2 regions of the Acidovorax sp. DMC1 genome follow, and region 2 is predicted to be linked to the other one. Evidence: riboswitches for the same ligand, from Rfam matches in the RefSeq annotation. Region 2 holds a riboswitch; the other holds the start of a gene.

Region 1 (6,543 bases), on a different contig from region 2:
GGCAGGGCTTTTTTACTGATGTAGCGTGCTTCAGCGCGCGTTCAAGCCTGGGTGGCCCCAGGCCTCTCAGCGATCAGAAAGACTCCCAGTCATCGTTGTTGTCTGCCGCAGTCTTGGGGCTGCTGGCCTTGGGGGGCAATGCCGCCGCTGGGGCGGGTGAAGGCGCCGCAGGGCGAGGGGCTGCCGGCGCCTTGGCCAGGGCTGGGCGGGGTGTTGCGGCGCGCACTGCAGGAGCCACGGCGGGGCGTGGCGCGGCTGCGGGCCGGCTGGTCGGGGCGGGCGCGGAGGTGCTGCCGTTCACACGGAAGAGCGCCACCACCTGGGTGAGCTTCATGGCTTGCTCGCGCAGACTGTCGGCGGCGGCGGTGGATTCTTCCACCAGCGCAGAGTTTTGCTGGGTCATCTGGTCCAGCTGGTTCATGGCGGTGTTGACCTGCGCAATGCCCTGGCTCTGCTCCGACGTGGCGGCACGGATCTCGCCAATGATGTCGGTCACGCGCTGCACGCTGGCCACGATCTCCGTCATGGTGGCACCCGCATTGCCCACCAGGGCCGTGCCGGACTCCACCTTCTCGACCGACGCGCCGATCAGCGACTTGATCTCCTTGGCGGCTTCGGCGCTGCGCTGCGCCAGGCTGCGCACCTCGCCGGCCACCACGGCAAAGCCCCGGCCCTGCTCGCCGGCACGGGCGGCCTCCACGGCGGCATTGAGCGCCAGGATATTGGTCTGGAACGCGATGCCGTCGATGACACCGATGATGTCGCTGATCTTCTTGCTGCTGGCATTGATGTCCTGCATGGTGGAAACCACCTGCGACACCACCTCGCCCCCGCGTGCCGCCACTTCGGCGGCGGACGTGGCCATCTGGTTGGCGGTCTGGGCGGAGTCGGAGGTCTGCTTCACCGTGCTGGTCAGCTCCTCCATGCTGCTGGCCGTGGTCTGCAGGTTGCTGGCCGTGTCTTCGGTGCGGTGGGCCAGGTCATTGTTGCCTTGCGCAATTTCGCTGGACGCGGTGGCAATGCTGTCGGTGGCCGAGCGCACTTCGGTCACCAGCTTGCGCAGCGAGGTCACCATGTGGGCGAGGCCGTCCAGCATGGAGCCCGGAGGGGCGGCCGGAATCTGCGCGTCCAGGTTGCCTTCGGCCACCTCGGACATGATGGCAATGGCATGGGTGGGCTCGCCGCCAATCTGGCGCAACACCGAGCGCGAAACCAGCAGGCCGATCACCCCCACCGCCACAAACACCGCCAGCACCAGCGCCAGGCTCGACCACAGGGCCTGGCGCAGCATCACATCTACGTCGTCTGTGTACAGCCCGGAGCCGACCATCCAGTTCCAGCCATCCACCTTGACGATGTACTGCAGCTTGGGCACGGGAGTCTGCTGGCCGGGACGCGCAAACATGGTGGGCACAAAGGCCTTGCCATCCTTGCTGTTGCGCATGCCGTTGACCAGCAGGCCAATGATGTCCACGCCCGAACCGTCCTTGACCTTGCCGAGCATGTCCTGCCCGTCCCATTCGGTCTTGAAGGGGTGCATCACGCCCACGCCCTCCGTGGTCCAGATGTAGAAATATTCGGTCTTGCCTTCGGGGCCGCCGTAACGGGCAATGCGCAGGGCGTCCTTGGCGGCTTTCTGCGCATCTTCTACCGACATGGCGCCGCTGGCGGCCTTGGCCTGGTAGCCGACCACGATGCTGTGGGCGGACTGTACGGCGGTGGTCAGCATGTCCTTGCGGGACTCGGTGATCAGCCGCCGCTCCTGGAGGAGGGACAGGATGGCCATGATCAGCAGCGCCGTGAGCGCGGTGCCGATCATGAGCATGACCTTCATCTTGAAACCGAGTTTGCTCATGGGAGTCTCCTGCGGGGCGGGTGTAGTGAGTTCATGTCGTGTATTTTCAAGGCCCTTAGAGCGCAAATTGTGCGACCAAGCATGGGGCCTGCACAGTAGGTGAAAACGCGGCGGTAGCTCTACGTACGCGTCTCTGAAGGGCTGACAAGACCTCGGCGCATGCGGGGCGGCGGCGCAGAAACTAAAATGCGCGGATGCTCCAGCAACGCACCCTCAAGACCCTGACCCGCGCCGTAGGCGTGGGTCTGCACAGCGGCCAGCGGGTCGAGTTGACCCTGCGGCCCGCGCAGCCGGACACGGGCATCGTGTTCCGGCGGGTGGACCTGCCGCAGCCGGTAGACATTCCCATCCGTGCCGAGGCGGTGACGGACACGCGGCTGGCGTCCACCATCGCGGTGGGCAATGCCAAGGTGCACACCGTGGAGCATCTGATGTCGGCCTGTGCGGGGCTGGGCATTGACAACCTCTACGTGGACATTACGGCTGAAGAGGTCCCCATCCTCGACGGGTCTTCGGCCTCGTTCGTGTTCTTGCTTCAAAGCGCCGGGGTGGAGCTGCAAAACGCGCCCAAGCGCTTCATCCGCGTCACCCGCCCCGTGGAGGTGCGCGAGGGTGAAGGCGCCAACGCCAAGTGGGCGCGCCTCACGCCGTACCACGGCTACAAGCTCAGTTTTGAAATCGACTTTGACCATCCCGCCGTAGACTCCACCGGCCAGCGTGTGGAGTTTGACCTGGGGCAAGGCAACTACAGCCGCGACATCGCTCGCGCGCGCACCTTTGGCTTCACCCGCGATGTGGAGATGATGCGCTCCAACGGCCTGGCGCTGGGAGGCGGGCTGGACAACGCCATCGTCATGGACGACTACAAGGTGCTCAACAGCGACGGCCTGCGCTACGACGACGAGTTCGTGAAGCACAAGATCCTGGATGCCATGGGCGACCTGTACCTCATTGGCAAGCCGCTGCTGGCCGCCTACAGCGCCTTCCGCTCGGGCCATGCCATGAACAATTTGCTGCTGCGCGAGCTGCTGGCCCAGCGCGATGCCTGGGAAGTGGTCACCTTCGAGGATGAGCGCCAGGCACCCACCGGCTTTGCGCAGCCTGCGCGTGCCTGGTAGGGCCCGTTGGCCATGTTGATCTTTCGCTGGCTGGCCATGCTGCTGCTTTTGGCGGCCGCCGTGTCATTTGCGTTTTATGCCGGCACCGGGCAGCCGCGCTACAAGCGCCTGGGGCTCGTCATTCTCAAGTGGACGGTGATTGCCGCGGTGTTCTTTTTTGCAGTGATCCTCATCGGCCGCCTGGCCTGATGTATCGGCTGATGCGCGGGCTCTGCGGGCCCGTTTTTTCCTCTGCCCTATACTCGCGCCTGCTCCGGGGTGTGCTGATGCGCTGAGATGCAAGGGTCCTGAAGGAATTCAGGCGAGCTTGCGAACCCGACGAACTTGATCCGGTTCATACCGGCGGAAGAAGAGCCGACCTCCTTGTCCCCGTGCCCGCAGTCCCTGTGGGCACGCCATGCCTCAGGTGCTGCCATGCGCAGCCACCCGAGGGGCGCACAGGTCCATTCCGGAGCAGACCCCACCGCCACCGGAACCAGGAGACCTGCCCATGAACGCCCCCGACCCTCACACCCCACTGGCCAGCGCTGAAAAGTTTGCCGAGCTGCTCGCCCGCACCCGCGAGCCCTTCCCCGCATCGCGCAAGGCCTATATCCCCGGCCAGTTGCACACTGACCTGCGCGTGCCCGTGCGTGACATTGCGCTCACCAATGGCGAACTGGTCAGCGTGTACGACACCTCCGGCCCCTACACCGACCCGAACGCCATGATCGACGTACGCCAAGGCCTGGCCAGCGTGCGCGGTGGCTGGATCACCGGCCGTGGCGATGTGGAGCACTACGAAGGCCGCGCGCCCGTGGCGCTGGACGACGGACAAAAGAGCGAAGACGCCACCCGCCTGGCCCAGTTGCGCGCCGAAGCCGCCGCCCTGCAGCGCAAGCCCCTGCGCGCCAAGGCGGGCGCTAACGTCACGCAGATGCACTACGCCAAGAAGGGCATCATCACGCCCGAGATGGAATACGTGGCCATCCGCGAAAACGGCAAGCGCGAGTGGATGGAGCAGTACATGGCCGACGCAGGCCGTGAGAAGCGCCTGATGGGCAACCCCCTGGGCGCCAGCATCCCGCGCATCATCACGCCCGAATTCGTGCGCGACGAAGTGGCCCGGGGCCGCGCCATCATCCCCGCCAACATCAACCACCCCGAGGTGGAGCCGATGGCGATTGGCCGCAATTTCCTGGTCAAGATCAACGCCAACATCGGCAACTCGGCCGTCACCTCGAGCATTGAGGAAGAAGTCGAAAAACTCGTCTGGGCGATCCGCTGGGGTGCCGACAACGTGATGGACCTGTCCACCGGCAAGAACATCCACACCACGCGCGACTGGATCGTGCGCAATTCGCCCGTGCCGATTGGCACGGTGCCCATCTACCAGGCGCTGGAAAAGGTGGGCGGCGTGGCCGAAGACCTGACCTGGGAAATCTTCCGCGACACGCTGATCGAGCAGGCTGAGCAGGGCGTGGACTACTTCACCATCCACGCGGGCGTGCGTCTGGCCTACATCCACCTCACGGCGCAGCGCCGCACGGGCATCGTCTCGCGCGGCGGCTCCATCATGGCCAAGTGGTGCATGGCGCACCACCGCGAGAGCTTCCTGTACGAGCACTTCGAGGACATTTGCGACATCATGAAGGCGTACGACGTGTCGTTCAGCCTGGGCGACGGCCTGCGCCCCGGCTGCGCCTCTGATGCCAATGACGAAGCGCAGTTTGCCGAGCTGCACACGCTGGGCGAGCTGACCCAGGTGGCCTGGAAGCACGACGTGCAGACCATGATCGAAGGCCCCGGCCACGTGCCCATGCACATGATCCAGGCCAACATGACCGAGCAGCTCAAGACCTGCCACGAAGCGCCGTTCTACACCCTGGGCCCGCTGACCATCGACATCGCGCCGGGCTATGACCACATCGCCAGCGCGATTGGCGCGGCCATGATCGGCTGGATGGGCACGGCCATGCTGTGCTACGTGACGCCCAAGGAGCACCTGGGCTTGCCCGACCGTGACGACGTGAAGCAAGGGATCATTGCCTACAAGATTGCCGCCCACGCGGCCGACGTGGCCAAGGGCCACCCCGGCGCCCGCTCGCGCGACGATGCGCTCAGCCAGGCGCGCTTCGACTTCCGTTGGCAGGACCAGTTCAACCTGGGCCTGGACCCGGAGACGGCCAAGGAATACCACGACGAGACCCTGCCCAAGGACTCGGCCAAGGTGGCGCATTTCTGCTCGATGTGTGGGCCCAAGTTCTGCTCGATGAAGATCACCCAGGAAGTGCGCGACTTTGCCGCGCAAAAGGGCGTGGCCGAGGCCGAAGCCCTGGCCCAGGGCATGCAGGCCAAGGCGGCCGAGTTCCAGCAGGGCGGCGGCGAGCTGTACATCCCCCTCAAGCCCGTGTGATGGCAGCGGCGCAATAAGCGCAGCTACTGGCCCCGAGGATTCCCTGAAACAGGGCCCCGGGGCCGTGCTTACCCTGTGCGGCGGACGGCCTGGCCCGGCATATAGTCCCGCCCACCCCCGGCCCAGAAGGTGGGGGGTGTGTGTGGCACCAAATTTGCTATGCTGGACTATCTGTTAAAAAATGTAAGGAAGAGCCATGAACGCTCTCGGCCGCTTCTCCATCCGCACGCGTCTCTACTTCGGAACCGTCTTCTCCCTGATCCTTCTGGTCGTCATCGGTGCCATGGGCTACGTAGCCCTGGACCGCACGCGCGGCACCCTGCAAGTGCTGTTTTCAGAGCGCGTGCAGACGCTGACCGACATGTCCGAGCTGCGCACCACCCTGGGTGACCTGCGCCGGACCGAAAAAGACATCATCATCAACTTCAACAACTCGGTCGAGGTCTCTGCCCTGCGCGAGTCCTGGGCCAAGACCCTGACCTCCCTGCGCAAACGCTTGGCCGATGTGCGCCAGGTGCAGTCGGGCGATGCGGATTTTGTGGCCTCCATCGACAAATCGCTGGACGAGATCAAGCAGTACGAAACCGGCATTTCGCCCATCTTCGAGAAGATCGAAGGCGCGCAGCTCGACGGCGCCGGTGGCGGCGCCTACGCCGATCGCCTGAAGGTCCACATGGAGGCCACCGACAAGCTGTTCTCCAGCCTCGCGGACTCGGCCCGTGCGCAGATGGACGAGGCCCGTGCGGGCGTCGAATCACGCACCTCCACCATGGCCGCGCTGATCGGCGTAGGCCTGGTGCTGGCACTGGCCGTGCTGATTCCGCTCACGTTCTTCAGCGTGCGCTCCATCACCAAATCCCTCGGGCAGGCACAAGAGCTGGCCGAACGCATTGCCAGTGGCGACCTGTCGCGCGACGTGGCGGCTATGAACCAGGACGAAGTGGGCCAGTTGGTGGGCGCCATGGGCCGCATGCAGGACTCGTTGCGTGACCTGGTGCGCCAGGTGCAGGACGCGGCGGGCAACATCTCCACCGCCAGCTCCGAGATCGCCAGCGGCAACCACGACCTCAGCCACCGCACCGAGCAGACGGCGGCCAACCTGGAAGAGACGGCCTCGTCAATGGAAGTGCTGACCAGCACCGTGCAGCAAAGCGCCCAGGCCTCGCGCCAGGCCA
Region 2 (6,543 bases):
CTCGAAGCGATTGAGGAATTCCGCTTTGATGCCCTCATCGGCGGCGCCCGCCGCGACGAGGAAAAGGCCCGCGCCAAGGAGCGCATCTTCAGCCACCGCGACAGCTTCGGCCAATGGCAGCCCAAGGCCCAGCGCCCCGAGCTGTGGACGCTGTTCAACACCCGCCTGCAGCCCGGCGAGCACTTCCGCGTGTTCCCTATCAGCAACTGGACCGAGCTCGATGTGTGGCAGTACATCGACCGCGAGCAGATCGGCCTGCCCAGCATCTACTACACGCACAAGCGCCAGGTGGTGGACAAGAAGGGCCTGCTGATGCCCGTGACCGAACTCACCCCGCCGCGTGAAGGCGATGTGGTGGAAACGCGCGACGTGCGCTTTCGCACCGTGGGCGACATCACCTGCACCGCACCGGTGGAGAGCACCGCCGCCACCCCGGCCGAGATCGTCATCGAGACCCTGGCTGCCGACGTGAGCGAGCGCGGCGCCACGCGCATGGACGACAAGACATCGGATGCTTCGATGGAGAAGCGCAAGAAGGACGGGTATTTCTGATGAACGCTATCAATTCAATAGCTGCCAGCGCAAATAACACTAGCGCTACCAGCCAAAACGACCATATCTCCGCCCTCAAGTTCATCACTTGTGGTTCCGTCGATGACGGCAAGAGCACGCTGATCGGCCGCCTGTTGGTGGACAGCAAGGCCGTGCTGCAAGACCACCTGGCCGGCGTTCAGCGCCAGGGTGAGACCGACCTGGCCCTGCTGACCGACGGCCTCAGCGCCGAGCGCGAGCAAGGCATCACCATCGACGTGGCCTACCGCTACTTCGCCACCGAAGAGCGCAAGTTCATCATCGGCGACGCGCCCGGCCACGAGCAGTACACCCGCAACATGGTCACGGCCGCCAGCAGCGCCGACGCCGCCGTGGTGCTGGTCGATGCCACCAAGCTCGACTGGAAGAACCCCAGCCTGGCCCTGCTGCCGCAGACCCGCCGCCACAGCCTGCTGGTGCACCTGCTGCGCGTTCACTCGCTGGTGTTTGCCGTGAACAAGCTGGACGCGGTGGAAGACCCCGCACTGGCCTGGAAGCATATTCAAGGCGCACTGCAGGCCTTTGCCCAGGCGGCAGGCATCACCGTGCGAGCCATGGTGCCGGTCTCCGCCCTCAAGGGCTGGAACGTGGTGGACGCCCACGCAGGCTGGTGCGGCTATGACGGTCCTACCCTCTTGCAAGTCTTGGAAGAACTGCCCAACACCCCGGCAGACACAGCACTGGCACCGGCCTTCCCGGTGCAGTGGGTCGAGAAGTTCTCGTCCTCGTCCGACACGAGCCAGGGCCGCCGCGTGTTCTGGGGCCGTGTGGCTGCAGGCACCTTCGCGCCCGGCACGGCCGTGCAGATCTTCCCCAGCGGCCAGCTGGCCACCGTGGCCCAGGTGCTGGACCACGCCCGCCGCCCCAAGGACGTGCCCGCAGGCACCAGCGCCGGCATCATCCTGGACCGCGAGGTGGACGTATCGCGCGGCGACTGGATTCTGGCCGCGCCCACGGCTGCTGCAACGCCGGTTGCCGACGATGACTTTGGCGACACACCCGCTGCCACCCCCGCTTGGCCCGCCAGCCGCGAGCTGCGCACCACCATCGCCTGGATGGACGACGAGCCCCTGGTCGCGGGCCGCGTGTACTGGGCGCTGCACGGCCACCACTGGGTCAAGGCCAAGGTCAAGGCCGTGGTGCACAAGCTCAACATCAACACGCTGGTCGAAGAAGCCGCCACGCAGCTCGACCCCAACGCCATCGGCCATGTGGAACTGCTGCTGCAAGAGGCGATTCCCGCTGCGCCGTTCACCCAGGCCCGCGTGCTCGGATCGCTGATCCTGGTGGACACCGCCAGCCACAAAACTGCGGGCGCCGTGCTGGTCAACTGATGGGCCACTGACCCAGATCAGACTCCGCACGCCCGAGACACCCCTTCGCAGCAAGGGGCCCTGTAACCAAAGGTCGGTGAAAGCTTCTAAAATCGAGGGTTTTCACCGACCCACACAACTCCTGTCATGACCCACGTCGTTTCCGAAAACTGCATCAAGTGCAAGTACACCGATTGTGTGGACGTGTGCCCCGTGGACTGCTTCCGCGAAGGCCCGAACATGCTCGTCATCGACCCTGACGAATGCATCGACTGCGCCGTCTGCATCCCCGAGTGCCCGGCCAACGCCATCTTTGCCGAAGAAGACCTGCCGGCCGACCAGATCGCCTTCATCAAGCTCAACGCCGACCTGGCCTTTGCCGACGGCTGGAAGAGCATCACCAAGCGCAAGCCTGCACTGCCCGACGCTGACGAGTGGAACGGCAAGCCGGGCAAGGTCAACGAACTGATCAAGTAACCCGCCGCGCGCGCCACTGGTGACCGAGACTTTGCAAGCGCCCACCGTGGTCGAGACCGACGCCGTTGTCATCGGCGCAGGTCCTGTGGGCCTGTTCCAGGTCTTCCAGCTGGGCCTGCAAGGCATCACCGCCCACTTGATCGACGCCCTGCCCCATGCAGGGGGCCAGTGCGTCGAGCTGTACGGCGACAAACCCATCTACGACATCCCGGGCATCCCGGTGTGCACCGGGCGCGAGCTGGCTGGTCTGCTGCTTCAGCAGACCGCGCCGTTCAAGACCCAGTGGCACCTGAACACGCTGGTGTCCGCCCTCACCGTACAAGCGGACGGGCGCCTGCTGGTCGAAACCTCGCAAGGCGCACAACTGCTGGCCCGCAGCGTGTTCATTGCCGCCGGCGTGGGCGCTTTTGTGCCGCGCACCCTCAAAGTGGACGGCATCGAGCGGTTCGTCGGCACCCAGGTCCACTACCAGAGCCTGCCCGCGACAGTGGATGTGACCGGTCGCCACGTGGTCGTGCACGGCGGCGACGAGCCCGCGGTGGCACGCGCCGTGGAACTGGCCGAACAAGGCCAGACCGCCCGCGTGAGCCTGCTGCATCGCCGTGACGTTTTCCAGGCGCCTGACGCCTTGCTGCAACGCCTGCAGCAATTGCGCGACGCAGGTCGCATCCATGTCGAGGCCGTGCAGATCACCGGCATCGACACTGTGGGCGACCGCCTCACCGCACTGCAGGTGGTGGACGCAGATGGCAGCACCCGCGCCCTGGCGCTGGACCTGCTGGTGGCGGTACTGGGCATTTCGCCCCGCCTCGGCCCCATCGCCGACTGGGGCATCGCCATGGACCGTAAACAATTGGTGGTTGACACCGAAGCCTTCCGCACCAGCGTGCCCGGCATCTACGCCGTGGGCGACATCAACACCTACCCCGGCAAGCGCAAGCTCATCCTGTGTGGCTTCCACGAGGCCACGCTGGCCGCCTTTAGCGCGGCCGAAGCGCTCAAGGGCGACAAGGTGGCCCTGCAATACACCACCACCAGCCCGCGCCTGCACCAGTTGCTGGGTGTGGCCCCGGCCACCGCTGCCTGACTGGGCGCGCGACGGCCGCACACCACTACAATCCGCAGCGCGCTGCTTTAGCAAGCGCTACCGCTAGGGGTGTCGATGTGGGCCCGCCCGCTTCGACTGAGAGAGTCCCTTTGAACCTGATTGAGATCATCCTCGCGCAGGGAAGCAAGTCCGCCAAAGCACGGCCCTGAACACATCCGGGCGCACCGGCGGGCCGCCCCTGCTCTGTATCTGCTTACGGAGCCATTCCATGTCCTCATCGCCTGCCACGCACGCCACCAACGAAGCGCTGGCCCCCGTCTCCCCCGACCGCCGCGTCTTCCAGTGGCATGACCATGCCTCGCTCTGGTTCAGCCTGGGCGTGGGACTGCTGGTCATGCAAGTGGGGGCGTACCTGATGCCCGCGCTGGGTACCAAAGAGGCCCTGATCGCCATCGTGGCCGGTTCCATCGTGGGTGCGGGCCTGCTGGGCTGGGTGGCCAAGCTGGGCTGCGACAGCGGCCTGGCCAGTGCGGGGCTGATGCACGCGGTGTATGGCCGCACGTTTGCCAGCCTGCCCATTATCCTGAACATCGTGCAGCTGGTGGGCTGGGGCACGTTCGAGCTGGTGGTGATGCGTGACGCCACCGTGGCGATTGGCCAGCAGTCGGGCGCCATGGCGGGAGCCCACTGGCCCGTACTGGCCACGCTGCTGTGGGGCGGCGTGGTGATGCTGCTGATCAGCGGATCGATGGTGCAGCTGGTGCGCAAGCTGATTGCGCGCATCGCGCTGCCGCTGGTGGTGTTGTCGCTGCTGTGGCTGTCGTGGCAGTTCCTGTCGCTGGCGCAAACGCAAGGCTTTGAGGCGCTGTGGACGCGCAAGGGCGACGGCGGCATGGGCGTGCTGCCCGCGCTGGACCTGGTGATTGCGATGCCCATCTCGTGGCTGCCACTGGTGGCCGACTACGCCCGCCATGGCAAGAACGGTGGCTCAGCGCTGCGCGGCACGTGGCTGGGCTATGCGCTGGCCAACATCTGGTGCTACAGCCTGGGTGTGCTGGTGGCATTGACCTTGCCCAGCCAAGACCTGGTGCAGGCGCTGCTGCTGGCCCAGGGCGGGCTGATTGCGCTGTCGCTGATCCTGATCGACGAGGTGGACAACGCCTATGGCGACGCGTATTCAGGCGCCGTGTCGGCCCATAGCCTGCTGCCGCGCTGGGGTGTGCGCGCCTGGGGCCTGCTGGTGGCCGCGCTGTGCACCGGGCTGGCGCTGGTGCTGCCCATGCACAGCCTGGAACCGTTTCTGCTGCTGCTCAGCTCGGTGTTCGTGCCGCTGTTTGGCGTGATCCTCGGGCGTCTGGCCTTTGGCACCGATGCGCCCGCCCTGCTGGCGGCGGCGCGCAAGGTGAATGCAGCGCCCGTAGCCATTTGGCTGGCCGGCATCGCAGTGTACCACCTGGCGCCCAAGGTGCTGCCTGATGCGGGCTCTGCCCTGCCCACGCTGGCGTTCAGCTTCGTGCTGGCCTGGGCGACAAGGCCCAAGGCACGCTGAGTCGCCGCCAAAACACTATCAAAAAAGGAGCACCCAGCGCATGTTTGACTAGCGCTTGCGCCTCAAAACACCTAAAAAGACGCTCTATGGTGCCTGAAACACCCGCTGCGCCACCGGCGCGTAGCCGTGGTTGAGGGGGCCGTGGCCCCGGCCGGTGGTGACATTCGCTCCGGCAGCAATGGCCCCCAAGATGTAGGCCCGTGCCTGCTCCACGGCCTGCTCCAGCGGTAGGCCCAGCGCCAAGTGGGCTGCAATCGCAGACGACAGGGTACATCCCGTGCCATGCCCGTTGTGGGTGGCAATGCGCTGCGACTGCAACCGGTGACCCTGAGCACCACCCTGCACGGCCAGCACATCCACCACCCAGTCGCCCGGCAAGTGCCCGCCTTTGAGCAATGCCGCGCGGGCGCCCAGCCGCAGCAGGTCTTGCGCGGCCAGCTCCAGCGCCTCCACGCCTTCGATGCGACGCCCCAGCAACCATCCGGCCTCGTCCAGGTTGGGCGTGACCACCTCGGCCAGCGGAAACAGCTCTTGGACCAGCACCGCCACCGTCTCTTGGGCGATCAGCCGGTCGCCACTGGTGGCCACCATCACCGGGTCCAGCACCACGTGCGGCAGCTGGTAGGTCCGAATGGCTTCTGCCACCACATGCACCACGTCGGGCGAGTGCAGCATGCCGATCTTGACGGCGTCCACGCCAATGTCCTGCACCACCGCATCGATCTGGGCCTTGAGCATCTCGGGCGGAATGCCGTGGATGCCCGTCACCCCGCAGGTGTTCTGGGCCGTGATGGCGGTGATGGCCGTCATGCCATAACAGCCCAGCGCACTGAAGGTCTTGAGGTCGGCCTGGATGCCCGCGCCGCCGCCGCTGTCAGACCCTGCGATGGAGAGCACGCGTGCGTAGCGGTGGCCCGTGGAGGGCAAGGAGGTCGTCGGTGAAATCATGGCAAAAATTATGGCCTATGCGCCACGTCAAAACGGGGCACACGGGGGATGTGCTGTAATTCATTTTCCGGACGAAACAGGGGTGTCCTGCCATCAAGATACTGTTCTTGGGCGTGCGACTGAGAAATACCCTGGGGCCTGCACAGAACCCTGTGCACTGCGACCGAAGCAGGAGCCCCGCTACCCGATCCAGGTCATGCTGGCGTGGGGAGTTTCCATCAACGGTGACCCCGTTTTGTCCATGGCCGCTTGCCACACCACGGACACACTGACGGATCTATGTCACTTCAACCTTCTTCCTTTGCCATCCTGGGCGCAGGCCTGATGGGCCGTCTGCTGGCCGTGGAGCTGGCGCGCCAGGGGCACCGCGTGGACATCTATGACGCGGGGGGCCCCGCCGCCGAGAACTCGGCCGCCACGGTGGCTGCGGCCATGCTGGCCCCGTTGGCAGAGTCCGCGATCACCGAACCCGGCGTGGTCCGCATGGGCCACCACGCGCTGACCCGGTGGCCCGAGTTGCTGGCAGGCTTGTCGGAGCCCGTGTTTTTTCAGCAGGCTGGCACACTGATCGTGTGGCACCGCCAGGACGTGGCCGAAGCCCAGCGCTTCACCCGCCA

The links. Region 2 has a riboswitch for thiamine pyrophosphate ahead of ACT531_RS13790 (purine-cytosine permease family protein). Riboswitches for the same ligand answer to the same signal wherever they lie in the genome.
Region 1: linked by a shared signal. The riboswitch ahead of thiC (phosphomethylpyrimidine synthase ThiC) and the one ahead of ACT531_RS13790 (purine-cytosine permease family protein) in region 2 are both predicted to bind thiamine pyrophosphate.

Annotation. Positions count from the first base shown of each region.
Region 1 is NZ_JBQUYO010000001.1:39,113-45,655, reverse strand. Features, by position in the region: gene ACT531_RS00200 (methyl-accepting chemotaxis protein) at 74-1,855, opposite strand; gene lpxC (UDP-3-O-acyl-N-acetylglucosamine deacetylase) at 2,050-2,973, shown strand; gene ACT531_RS00190 (hypothetical protein) at 2,986-3,162, shown strand; TPP riboswitch at 3,218-3,341, shown strand; gene thiC (phosphomethylpyrimidine synthase ThiC) at 3,464-5,368, shown strand; gene ACT531_RS00180 (methyl-accepting chemotaxis protein) at 5,565-6,543, shown strand, end outside.
Region 2 is NZ_JBQUYO010000006.1:43,376-49,918, forward strand. Features, by position in the region: gene cysD (sulfate adenylyltransferase subunit CysD) at 1-552, shown strand, start outside; gene ACT531_RS13775 (sulfate adenylyltransferase subunit 1) at 552-1,925, shown strand; gene fdxA (ferredoxin FdxA) at 2,052-2,381, shown strand; gene ACT531_RS13785 (NAD(P)/FAD-dependent oxidoreductase) at 2,428-3,468, shown strand; TPP riboswitch at 3,524-3,628, shown strand; gene ACT531_RS13790 (purine-cytosine permease family protein) at 3,698-4,978, shown strand; gene thiD (bifunctional hydroxymethylpyrimidine kinase/phosphomethylpyrimidine kinase) at 5,063-5,926, opposite strand; gene thiO (glycine oxidase ThiO) at 6,206-6,543, shown strand, end outside.